2 regions of the Streptomyces sp. NPDC093544 genome follow, and region 1 is predicted to be linked to the other one. Evidence: riboswitches for the same ligand, from Rfam matches in the RefSeq annotation. Region 1 holds a riboswitch; the other holds the start of a gene.
What was found. A riboswitch is a leader RNA that binds a small molecule or an ion and turns the genes downstream of it on or off. The one in region 1 is predicted to bind glycine.

Region 1 (6,395 bases):
CCACTGCCGAGATCGGTGAGCGGGAACTCGAGGAGTGGGAGTCGTACGGCCTCATCGCGCCGCTTTCGGACGGGGCGTACGACGCCGAAGCGGTGACCGTCGCCGCGCTCGTCCTCGAGCTGGGCCGGTTCGGGATCGAGCCGCGTCACCTGCGCGCGATGAAGGCCGCGGCCGAGCGTGACGCGGGACTGGTCGATCAGGTGGTGGCCCCGCTGCGGCGGCACCGCAATCCGCAGACGAGGGCGCACGCGGAGGCGCGTACGAAGGAGCTTGCGGGGCTCACGGTGAAGCTGCACGCCGCGCTGGTGCAGACCGCGCTCGGCGTGCGACTGCCCTGACCCCGGGTGCTCGGCGGGTGTCGGATCGCCCACCCGTTCCGTGCCCGACTACCCAAACGTCCCGGGCACGGCCTAGGGTTGCTGTGTGAACGAGCTCGATGTCGTAGGTGTCCGGGTCGAAATGCCCTCCAACCAACCGATCGTGCTTCTGCGTGAAGTGGGAGGCGATCGTTACCTCCCCATCTGGATCGGACCGGGGGAGGCGACTGCGATCGCCTTCGCTCAGCAGGGCATGGCTCCGGCGCGACCGCTGACCCACGACCTGTTCAAGGACGTGCTGGAAGCCGTTGGCCAGGAGCTCACCGAAGTGCGTATCACGGACCTGCGTGAGGGCGTCTTCTATGCGGAACTGGTGTTCGCCAGCGGGGTCGAGGTGAGTGCCAGGCCGTCCGACGCCATAGCGCTGGCCCTGCGCACCGGGACGCCGATCTACGGCAGCGACGGGGTACTCGACGACGCCGGTATCGCGATCCCGGACGAGCAGGAGGACGAAGTGGAGAAGTTCCGCGAGTTCCTCGACCAGATCTCGCCCGAGGACTTCGGCACCAACAGCCAGTGAGGACACGAGGCCCAGGAGAGCTCCGGGCGGCAATTGCCAGCGGCCAGTGTGGTGTGCCGCGGCCCGCTCAGAGAGCATTCGGCTAGCCTTTCCCCGCGGTGGGGCACGGGAAACCACTCCAAGGGTGATTATCACTCGGCGTGCCGAGTGTGGCGATCGTTGACGCACCCCTGGTGACTGCCTACCGTCGAGAAGGCAGGTCAAGGACGGAGGTCGGCGTGAGAAGCAGCGGCGACGGTACGGCTGGGGGTGCCTCCGGACGCGGTCTGGGGGACAGCGGCCCGTACCCGCTTCACGGCAACGCGGCCGATCACGTTCCGCGGCGGCCGACAGCAGTGACTGGTGAGGATGAGGCGGTTTCCGAGGAGGTCGGCTACCGCGGTCCGACGGCGTGCGCTGCCGCGGGCATCACCTACCGGCAGCTGGACTACTGGGCGAGGACCGGGCTGGTCGAGCCGAGCGTGCGGCCCGCCTACGGGTCGGGGACACAGCGGCTGTACAGCTTCAGGGACGTGGTCGTCCTGAAGATCGTCAAGCGGTTCCTCGACACCGGGGTGTCGCTGCAGAACATCCGCACCACGGTCCAGCACCTCAGGGAGCGCGGTTTCCGGGATCTGGAAAGGATGACGCTGATGAGCGACGGCGCCACGGTCTACGAGTGCACATCCCCCGATGAGGTCCATGCGCTGCTCCAGGGCGGCCAGGGGGTCTTCGGGATCGCCGTGGGCGTGGTGTGGCGGGATGTCGAGGGTGCGCTCTCGCAGCTGCACGGGGAGCGGGTGGACACGGGCGAGACGCTCCTGGCGAACAACCCCGCTGACGAGCTGGCACGAAGGCGCAATCGCGCGGTCTGAGGATCTGAGGAGCGGAACAGGCTGATGGTGCCCCGGCTTGCCGGGGCATTGTCAGTGGCGTAGGGCAGCATCGGAGATGTGAGAACCGCGCCCACGATCCTGCATCTCGACATGGATGCCTTCTTCGCCTCGGCGGAGCAGGCGTCCAAGCCGAGCCTGCGCGGGAAAGCGGTCGTCGTGGGCGGGCTCGGACCACGTGGAGTCGTCTCCACCTGCTCGTACGAGGCACGGGTCTTCGGAGTGCACTCGGCGATGCCCATGGCCCAGGCACGCCGGCTCGCGCCGAACGCCGCGTATCTCGTGCCGCGCTTCGAGATCTACCGGGAGGTCAGCGAGCAGGTGATGGGCCTGCTGCGGGGGCTGTCACCGCTGGTGGAGCCGTTGAGCCTGGACGAGGCGTTCGTCGATCTGGAGGCAGGCGAAGCGGCCTGGGACGAGGCGTCGGCGCGGCTGACCGGGGTGAAGCTGCGCGCGGACATCCGGGCCGTCACGGGGCTCACAGGATCGGTGGGGCTCGCCGCGTCCAAGATGCTCGCGAAGATCGCCTCGGAGCAGGCCAAGCCCGACGGCCTCGTGCTGATAGAGCCGGGGACCGAGCGTGCGCTGCTGGGGCCCATGTCGGTGCGGACGCTGCCGGGCGTGGGGCCTGCGACGGGTGACCATCTGAGACGGGCCGGGATAACAACGGTCGAGGAGCTCGCCGAGGCGGGCGAGGACGAGCTCGTGCGGCTGCTGGGGAAGTCCCACGGGCATGCGCTGTACGCGATGGCGCTGGCGCGCGACGACCGGCCCGTGGTCGCCGAGCGGGAGACCAAGTCGGTGTCCGTCGAAGACACGTACGACGTGGACATCCATGACCGGGTGCGAGTCGGTCTGGAGGTGCAGCGGCTCGCCGACCGGTGTGTGCAGCGGTTGCGTGGAGCCGGTCTGTCGGGGCGCACCATCGTGCTGAAGGTGCGGAGGTACGACTTCTCGACGCTGACCCGGTCCGAGACGCTGCGGGGGCCCACGGACGACCCCGGGGTGGTGCGGGAGGCGGCCGCGCGGCTCCTTGAGTCGGTGGACACGACCGGTGGCGTACGGCTGCTCGGCGTGGGTGTCTCCGGGCTGGCCGACTACACGCAGGAGGACCTGTTCGCGCAGGCGCAGGCCGCCGCGGGGGAGCTTGCGGCGCTGGAGCACACCGAGGAGGAGGTGGCGGAGGAGTCCGCCGAGGAGCAGGTGCCGCCGGCTGAGCGGCGGTGGCCCGCGGGGCACGATGTGCGGCACGCCGAGTTCGGGCACGGGTGGGTGCAGGGCAGCGGGCTCGGGCGGGTGACCGTTCGGTTCGAGACGCCGTACTCCGAGCCAGGGCGGGTACGGACGTTCCGGACCGGCGATCCGGAGCTGGAGCCGGCGGAGCCGTTGCCCTTGGTGGCCGAGACCGTTGGGCGTCGTTGCGACGGCTGAAGGCAGGTTCAGTGCTGCGGGCCTCGTCTGTGGCTGGTGCACAGGTCCCCGCGGTTGAAGGCCGGTTCAGTGCCGCGGGCCGTCTGCGGCTGGTGCGCAGGTCCCCGCGTGTCCCGCGTGAGGGCCCGGCTGTGCCGTCAAGGCTCGTCCGTGCCTGCCAGGCGGCCGAAGTCGCGGTCCGGTGCGGGAGGCGGGGATGCCACGTCGAGGCCGTAGTGGTGGTAGAGCTGGAGTTCCTGTTCGGGGGAGAGGTGGCGACCGACGCCGAAGTCGGGCGCGTCCTTGATCAGGGCCCGCTCGAAGGGGATGCGCAGGGTGCCTTCGACGAGTTCGCTGGGCTCCAGGGGCACGAAGGCGTCCCTGCTGAACAGGCCCGTGCGTATGGCCGCCCACTCCGGGACCCCGGTCGCGTCGTCGAGGTACACCTCGTCGATCGTGCCGATCTTTGCTCCGTTGCGGTCGAATGCCTTGCGGCCGATCAGGTTGCGCGGATCGATGTCGGTCTGCACGTTGCCCTCCATTTGGTCGCAACTCATCCGTAAGCACTACAAAAGAGCAGATTCAGGAAGGTGGCCACTCGAAGCCTCGGGAGTTGTCCTCGCTGGTAGGCTGGCAAGCGGCTGCTGACCCTGTGCGGGAGAGTCCTCCAGACTTCATCGGAGGCGCCGAAGGAGCAAATCCTCCCCGGAATCTCTCAGGCCCACGTACCGCACGGACGAGGTCACTCTGGAAAGCAGAGCGGGTGCCGATGGCCCCCGCTCTCACCGACGGTGAAAATCGGGTCGCAGCGGGCGGGCGGGCCGGTGAAGCTCTCAGGTTGTGAGATGACAGAGGGGGAGGCCGTCGGGGTACCCGTGCCGGGGTGCCCCTCGAAGGTCGTGTCAGACCAGGAGGCCTCCGCAATGACCGCCCCTCGCATTCCGCTCTCCGAGCTCGAACAGGGAATTCCCTTCGAGCAGCGCCATATCGGGCCCGACACCGGAGCGCGGGCCAAGATGCTCGCGCAGGTCGGATACGGCTCGCTCGACGAGCTCACGGCCACCGCGGTGCCGGACGTGATCAAGAACGCCGAGGCGCTGGACCTGCCGGGCGCGCGCACCGAGGCCGAGGTCCTGGCCGAGCTGCGCTCCCTCGCGGACCGTAACCAGGTGCTCGACTCGATGATCGGGCTCGGCTACTACGGGACCTTCACCCCGCCGGTGATCCTTCGGAACGTCATGGAGAGCCCGGCCTGGTACACGGCGTACACGCCGTATCAGCCGGAGATCTCGCAGGGCCGCCTCGAAGCGCTGCTGAACTTCCAGACCGTCGTCGCCGAGCTGACCGGGCTGCCGACGTCGGGTGCCTCGCTGCTCGACGAGAGCACCGCGGCCGCCGAGGCGATGGCGCTGTCCCGGCGCATGGGCAAGAACAAGAAGGGTCTTTTCCTGGTCGACGCGGACGTGATGCCGCAGACCGTCGCGGTCATCCGGACCCGCGCCGAGCCGACCGGCGTCGAGGTCGTCGTCGCCGACCTGAGCGCGGGCGTCCCGGCTGAGATCGCCGGGCGTGAGATCAACGGCGTACTGATCCAGTACCCGGGCGCCTCCGGTGCCGTACGCGACATCAAGCCGCTTGTCGAGCAGGCGCACGAGCTGGGTGCGGTCGTCACCGTCGCCGCCGATCTGCTTGCCCTGACATTGCTGACCGCGCCAGGAGAGCTGGGCGCGGACATCGCGGTCGGTACGACGCAGCGGTTCGGTGTGCCGATGGCCTTCGGCGGTCCGCACGCCGGGTACATGGCGGTGCGCGAGAAGTTCGCGCGCAGCCTGCCGGGCCGGCTGGTGGGTGTGTCCGTCGACGCGGACGGGCACAAGGCCTACCGGCTTGCGCTGCAGACGCGGGAGCAGCACATCCGTCGTGAGAAGGCGACGAGCAACATCTGTACGGCTCAGGTGCTGCTCGCGGTGATGGCCGGCATGTACGCCGTCTATCACGGTCCCGAAGGGCTGAAGACGATCGCGCGGCGTACGCACCGGTACGCGACGATTCTCGCCGAGGGGCTGAAGGCGGGCGGCGTCGAGGTCGTACACGGCGCCTACTTCGACACGCTGACCGTGCGTGCCCAGGGCCGGGCCGCCGAGATAGTGGCGGGAGCGCGCGACCAGGGGGTCAACCTGCACCTCGTCGACGCCGACCGGGTGTCGATCTCGTGCGACGAGACCACCACGCGCAGGCAACTGGCCGCCGTGTGGACCGCGTTCGGTGTCGAGGGCGATGTCGAGGCCTTGGACTCGACCGTCGAGGACAGTCTTCCGTCCGCGCTGCTGCGCACCGACGAGTACCTCGCGCACCCGGTGTTCCACCAGTACCGCTCCGAGACGGCGATGCTGCGCTACCTGCGCAAGCTCTCCGACCGTGACTACGCGCTGGACCGCGGCATGATCCCGCTGGGCTCCTGCACGATGAAGCTCAACGCGACGACCGAGATGGAGCCGGTCACCTGGCCCGAGTTCGGGCAGTTGCACCCCTTCGCGCCCGCCGAGCAGGCGCAGGGCTACCTCACGCTCATCCATGAGCTGGAGGAGCGGCTCGCCGAGGTCACCGGGTACGACAAGGTGTCGCTGCAGCCCAATGCCGGTTCGCAGGGTGAGCTGGCCGGTCTGCTCGCCGTACGCGGATACCACCGCGCGAACGGTGACGAGCAGCGCACCGTGTGCCTGATCCCCTCCTCCGCGCACGGCACGAACGCGGCGAGCGCCGTGATGGCCGGCATGAAGGTCGTCGTCGTGAAGACGGCGGACGACGGCGAGATCGACGTCGAGGATCTGCGTGCCAAGATCGAGCAGTACCGCGACGAACTGTCCGTGCTGATGATCACGTACCCCTCGACGCATGGTGTCTTCGAGGAGCACGTCGCCGACATCTGCGCCCAGGTGCACGAGGCGGGCGGCCAGGTGTATGTGGACGGCGCCAACCTCAACGCCCTGGTGGGGCTTGCCAAGCCGGGTCACTTCGGTGGTGACGTCTCGCACCTCAACCTGCACAAGACGTTCTGCATCCCGCACGGCGGCGGCGGTCCGGGCGTCGGTCCGGTCGGTGTCCGCGCGCACCTGGCGCCGTACCTGCCGAACCACCCCTTGCAGCCGGCGGCCGGTCCCGAGACCGGTGTCGGCCCGATCTCGGCCGCTCCGTGGGGTTCCGCGGGCATCCTGC
Region 2 (6,395 bases), on a different contig from region 1:
GGGCCGCGAGCGCGCGCAGGAGCGCCTCGTAGGCGTCGTAACGCCCGGGCGTCACCTGGCGCAGCATGTGCTCGACCTGCCCGGCCGCGGTGCCGCTGGCGCTCACCTGTACCGCCCCTTCGCGAAGTTGCCCCGGATATGAAACCAGCTTAAGCGGCGACCCTGACACCGGTGCGGGACGCTCCGCTCGGAAAGCCGCGTAAGAGCTCGGGACTTGCTGCCGTCCGCGACCGCGGGCCGGCTGTGGTTGCTCGCGCCCACGCGGCGGAGCCGCACAATGTCACAGCCCCGCGCCCCTGACGGGGCGCTCCTAGTGACCCCGGTGGTAGAAGGGCCGCACCCGCTCGCGCATCCAGTCGCCCACCGGGTCCTGGGTGATGTCCAGGAGAACCAGGTTCACGGGGCGGTCGACCGGGACCCGGCCCAGCGCACGTCCCAGCGCGTCCAGGGGGAGCGTGCGGGCCTCGCCCTCCCACAGCGAGAGTTCGACGCCGATGAACATCACGGGTGCGCCGCCCTCGATGCTGGCCAGGCAGCGGCGGGCGGTCAGCACGACGCCGGTCCCGGCGAACTCGGCGGAGGCCGCGGACAGGAAGTCCACCGGGTCGTCCTGCCAGTCGGGCTCGAAGAGCCGCACCCGGCCGCCGCTCGCGGACCCGTCGAGAGGCGTACGCCGGGCGCGGCACAGTTCGGCGACCGCGAGGGGCGGCAGTGGTACGCCGACCACGCCGTCCGGGTTGACCACGATGCCGACCTGCGGGGGCAGCCCGCGGGCGAACTCGACGGCGGGCGCGATCGTGTACGACATGTGCCCGCCGGTGACTTGGCGGAACTGCTCCTCGGAGCTGAAGACAGGGACGTACGCCTGACCCGCGATCTCCAGCGTGGGCAGGTCGAGCGGGCCGCTCTGCGTCCCGCCGCCGTTCGGCAGCGGGACCCAGACGAAGCTGCGGCCGAGGACCTCGACGATGCGGGCACCCGACGAGTGCCCCGCGGGCACGCCGAGGGACGCGGCGAGCACCTCCTCCAGTTCGTTGCCCGGCCATCCGCCGTGCGGATGGGGGTGCGCCTGCGCCGGGAGGCCGGGGAAGTCGGGGAATTGGGGGAAGTCCATCTGCCTACCTGTCTACCGCCTGCTGTGAACCACTGTTCCGGTGTTCCGGCTGGCTAGATTAGTGGGCTTGTACGGAATCTCCGCCGCTTCGGCCGCTCTCAGCGGTTCCCCGCCGCTCTCAGCCGCTCTCAGCCGCCGAAGTCGATCCGGCGCAGTACGTCCGCCGCGTCCCGGTCGATGAGCACCGCGGAACCGCAGCCCTCCGGCAGGTCGCCCTTCTCGACGGAACGCAGCAGCCGGGTGACCGCGCCGCGGTGGCGCCCGAACGCGTACCGCGAGACGCCGCGGCCGCGCTCGCGCTGGCCGTCAAGCGCCGTGCCGGGCGTGACATCGAGGAGCAGCAGGTGCAGCGCGCCGCCACGGCGGCGGGCCTCGCGGGAGAGCCAGCGGCGGACCCAGGCCTGCGTACCGCAGTCGTGTACGACGACTCCGGCGCCGGAGCGCAACGCGCGGTGCAGGCCCGTGTAATGGGCGAGGCGGACGAGGGGGCGGTAGAGCGCGTACGGGAGCCAGCGGGACATCCGTCCGTCCCAACGGTCGCGGGTGTCCTGCGAGTCGATACGCGGGCCCGAGACGGCACGGCGCATCAGGGTCGACTTGCCGCTGCCGGGGAGTCCGGTGACCACGACGACGTCGGAGCTGCCGAAGTGCAGGCCGTGCGGGCTGTGTCCCGCGCGCTCCCTGAGGTCGCGGACGACAGCAGTCGGGAGCGGGTCGCACGCCTCCCTGGCCGGGGCACCGGGCTGCTTGGGCAGCGCGAGACCCGTCGATGTCGCGTACGCCGTGGTCCTGTTCACCGTGATCGTCCTCCCCATGGGTCTGGAGTCCCATCCCCGCCGAGTGTAAAGAGAAGGTAATGCGCGGTGCTTCCTGTTTCCGTAATCGGTCTGCCACAGGCTGGTTACAAGTCACTGTAAGGCGCTGTGAGTCACTGTGGGTTGCCGCGGGTCGCCATGGGTTGCCGTGGGGTGCCGTGGGCTGCCGTGAGGGGGGTGTTCGGAGGTGCCCCTCCCGTGTCTCCGGGATGCGTGCAATGATGTGCGCGCCAACTGCATACCGGCCGCTTGAATCCGCGCGGGAGAGTCCCGGGGCACGTCGCCCTGGGCGCCGAAGGAGCAAGTCCCTCCCTTGAATCTCTCAGGCCCCGTACCGCGCGGGCGAGGCACATCTGAAAAGCGGGCCGCTGACCAGTGGCCCCACCCAAGGTGCAAGTCATGACCACCGTTTCGCGGGGTCGTGATGAACCTCTCAGGTTCCGATGACAGATGGGGAGGAACGACCTCGCCGTCATGCCTTGGGAGCCCCACCGATGAGCAGTAACGCACCCCGTCACACCGCGCTCGATGCCCTGCATCGCTCGCTCGGCGCGACGATGACCGACTTCGCGGGCTGGGACATGCCCCTGCGCTACGGCTCCGAACGCGACGAGCACATCGCCGTCCGCACGAAGGCCGGCCTCTTCGACCTCTCGCACATGGGTGAGATCACGGTCAGCGGGCCCCAGGCCGCCGCACTCCTCAGCTACGCGCTGGTCGGCAACATCGCCTCGGTCGGCGCCGGCCGCGCCCGGTACACCATGATCTGCCAGGCGGACGGCGGCATCCTCGACGACCTGATCGTGTACCGGCTGGCCGATGCCGAGTACATGGTCGTCGCCAATGCCTCCAACGCCCAGGTGGTGCTGGACGCGCTCGTGGAGCGTTCGGCGGGCTTCGACGCCGTCGTGCGGGACGACCGTGACGCGTACGCGCTGATCGCCGTACAGGGACCGGAATCCCCCGGCATCCTCAAGTCCCTCACCGACGCCGACCTCGACGGCCTGAAGTACTACGCGGGTCTGCCCGGCACGGTCGCGGGCGTCCCGGCGCTCATCGCGCGCACCGGCTACACCGGCGAGGACGGCTTCGAGCTGTTCGTGAAGCCGGCGCACGCCGTGGAGCTGTGGCAGGCGCTGACCAAGGCGGGCGAGGGCGTCGGCCTGATCCCATGCGGTCTGTCCTGCCGGGACACCCTGCGCCTGGAGGCGGGCATGCCGCTGTACGGGCATGAGCTGAGCACCTCGCTCACCCCCTTCGACGCCGGCCTCGGCCGGGTCGTGAAGTTCGAGAAGGAGGGCGACTTCGTGGGGCGCGACGCGCTCTCCGAAGCCGCCGCGGCCGCTCTTGAGAACCCCCCGCGGGTGCTCGTCGGTCTGATCGCCGAGGGCCGTCGCGTCCCGCGCGCGGGGTACGCCGTCGTCGCCGACGGCAAGGTCGTCGGCGAGGTCACCTCGGGCGCCCCGTCCCCGACACTGGGCAAGCCGATCGCTATCGCCTACGTCGACGCCGCGCACTCCGCTCCGGGTACCGCCGGAGTGGGTGTGGACATCCGGGGCAGTCACGAGCCGTACGAGGTCGTGGCGCTGCCGTTCTACAAGCGCCAGAAGTGAGACTGGCCCACAGGCCGGGCTTCGGGCTCGCTCGCGGTCACGGTGGCCGGACGTCAGCAGGGCACATCCGCCAGACGTGACACCGGGCACATCCGCCCTGCTCATCACCCCTCCCCCCGTCATCAGCACTCCCCCGCGTACAGGAGAATTCAGGACATGAGCAACCCCCAGCAGCTGCGCTACAGCAAGGAGCACGAGTGGCTGTCGGTCGCCGAGGACGGCGTCTCGACGGTCGGCATCACCGAGTTCGCGGCCAACGCGCTCGGCGATGTCGTCTACGCCCAGCTTCCGGAGGTCGGTGACACGGTGACCGCGGGCGAGTCCTGCGGTGAACTGGAGTCGACCAAGTCGGTGAGCGACCTGTACGCGCCGGTCACCGGCGAGATCGTGGAGTTCAACCAGGACGTGGTGGACGACCCCGCGCTGGTCAACTCGGCCCCCTTCGCGGGCGGCTGGCTGTTCAAGGTGCGCGTCGCGGACGAGCCGGACGACCTGCTCTCCGCCGACGAGTACACCGCTTTCACCGCCGGCTGAGGAGTCGTAGCCCCATGTCTGAACCCAAGTCGATTCTGAACACGCCCCTCCACGAACTCGACCCCGACGTCGCCGCCGCCGTCGACGCCGAACTGCACCGCCAGCAGTCCACCCTCGAAATGATCGCCTCGGAGAACTTCGCTCCGGTCGCGGTCATGGAGGCCCAGGGCTCGGTCCTGACCAACAAGTACGCCGAGGGCTACCCCGGCCGCCGCTACTACGGCGGCTGTGAGCACGTCGATGTCATCGAGCAGATCGCCATCGACCGCGTCAAGGCGCTCTTCGGTGCCGAGCACGCCAACGTGCAGCCCCACTCGGGCGCCCAGGCCAACGCGGCCGCGATGTTCGCGCTGCTCAAGCCGGGCGACACGATCATGGGTCTGAACCTCGCGCACGGCGGGCACCTGACCCACGGCATGAAGATCAACTTCTCTGGCAAGCTCTACAACGTGGTCGCGTACCACGTGGACGAAGCCACCGGCCAGGTCGACATGACCGAGGTCGAGAAGCTCGCCAAGGAGTCCCAGCCGAAGCTGATCGTGGCGGGCTGGTCGGCGTATCCGCGCCAGCTGGACTTCGCCGAGTTCCGCCGGATCGCGGACGAGGTCGGCGCGTACCTGATGGTCGACATGGCGCACTTCGCCGGTCTGGTGGCGGCGGGCCTGCACCCCAACCCCGTGCCGCACGCCCATGTCGTCACGACCACCACCCACAAGACGCTGGGCGGCCCGCGCGGTGGCGTGATCCTGTCCACGGCCGAACTCGCCAAGAAGATCAACTCGGCGGTCTTCCCGGGCCAGCAGGGTGGCCCGCTGGAGCATGTGATCGCCGCCAAGGCCGTCTCCTTCAAGGTCGCCGCGACGGACGACTTCAAGGAGCGCCAGCAGCGGACGCTGGACGGTGCGCGGATCCTGGCGGAGCGGCTGGTCCAGGACGACGTGAAGGCCGTGGGCGTGGACGTGCTCTCCGGCGGCACGGACGTGCACCTCGTCCTGGTAGACCTGCGTAACTCCGAGCTGGACGGGCAGCAGGCCGAGGACCGTCTCCACGAGGTCGGCATCACGGTCAACCGCAACGCCATCCCGAACGACCCGCGCCCGCCGATGGTGACCTCGGGTCTCCGCATCGGTACGCCGGCCCTGGCGACCCGCGGCTTCACGACCGAGGACTTCACCGAGGTCGCGGACATCATCGCGGAAGCGCTGAAGCCGTCGTACGACGTCGACTCGCTGAAGACCCGGGTGGCAGCCCTGACCGACAAGCACCCGCTGTACCCCGGTCTGTAGCAGTTCGTACGTTTCACGCGTTTCCTGCGTTTCACCATTGGGTTCGTCCGGAACGTACGTTTCTTCGGGGCGCCGCGCACACTGGACATCAGCCGTGCGCGGCGCCCACCCCCTTGCACCACCTTGTTTTGAGGAGTTCCCGTGGCCATCTCGGTCTTCGACCTGTTCTCGATCGGCATAGGCCCGTCCAGCTCCCACACGGTGGGCCCGATGCGCGCGGCAGGCATGTTCGCCCGGCGCCTGCGCAACGAGGCCGTGCTGGACTCGGTGGTGTCGATACGCGCCGAGCTGTACGGCTCCCTGGGCGCGACCGGCCACGGGCACGGCACCCCCAAGGCGGTGCTGCTCGGCCTGGAGGGCGCCTCACCCCGGACGGTGGACGTGGAGGGCGCCGACGGCCGGGTCGAGGAGATCAAGTCGGCGGGCCGCCTCAAGCTGCTGGGCGAGCACGAGATCGACTTCTCCTTCTCCGACGACCTGATCCTGCACCGCCGCAAGACGCTGCCTTACCACGCGAACGGCATGACGGTCTTCGCGTACGGCGCCTCGGGCGAACTCGTGCTGGAGAAGACGTACTACTCGGTCGGCGGCGGCTTCGTGGTCGACGACGACGCGGTGGGCGAGGACCGCATCAAGCTGGACGACACGGTCCTGAAGTACCCCTTCCGTACGGGCGACGAGCTGCTGCGGCTGACCCGCGAGACGGGACTGTCGATCTCCGCGCTGATGCTGGAGAACGAGCGGGCGTGGCGCACCGAGGAGGAGATTCGCGAGGGGCTCCTCGCGATCTGGCGCGTCATGCAGGCATGCACGTCGCGCGGCATGTCCCGCGAGGGCATCCTGCCGGGCGGCCTCAAGGTCCGCCGCCGCGCCGCCGTCTCGGCCCGCCAACTCCGCGCCGAGGGCGACCCGTTGGCCCACGCGATGGAGTGGATCACCCTCTACGCGATGGCGGTGAACGAGGAGAACGCGGCGGGCGGCCGGGTCGTCACGGCCCCCACGAACGGCGCGGCCGGCATCATCCCGGCGGTCC

Region 2: it holds a riboswitch for glycine, as region 1 does, so the genes downstream of both, gcvT (glycine cleavage system aminomethyltransferase GcvT) here and gcvP (aminomethyl-transferring glycine dehydrogenase) in region 1, are expected to answer to the same signal.

What each region holds. Positions count from the first base shown of each region.
Region 1 is NZ_JBFBEA010000047.1:29,387-35,781, reverse strand. It holds gene AB0N66_RS40305 (MerR family transcriptional regulator) at 1-338, shown strand, start outside; gene AB0N66_RS40300 (bifunctional nuclease family protein) at 424-897, shown strand; gene AB0N66_RS40295 (MerR family transcriptional regulator) at 1,116-1,751, shown strand; gene AB0N66_RS40290 (DNA polymerase IV) at 1,830-3,200, shown strand; gene AB0N66_RS40285 (PRC-barrel domain-containing protein) at 3,338-3,709, opposite strand; glycine riboswitch at 3,825-3,920, shown strand; gene gcvP (aminomethyl-transferring glycine dehydrogenase) at 4,103-6,395, shown strand, end outside.
Region 2 is NZ_JBFBEA010000003.1:335,683-342,077, forward strand. It holds gene AB0N66_RS05835 (enhanced serine sensitivity protein SseB C-terminal domain-containing protein) at 1-106, opposite strand, end outside; gene AB0N66_RS05840 (enhanced serine sensitivity protein SseB) at 311-1,114, opposite strand; gene AB0N66_RS05845 (AAA family ATPase) at 1,243-1,911, opposite strand; glycine riboswitch at 2,180-2,276, shown strand; gene gcvT (glycine cleavage system aminomethyltransferase GcvT) at 2,424-3,542, shown strand; gene gcvH (glycine cleavage system protein GcvH) at 3,699-4,076, shown strand; gene glyA (serine hydroxymethyltransferase) at 4,091-5,362, shown strand; gene AB0N66_RS05865 (L-serine ammonia-lyase) at 5,504-6,395, shown strand, end outside.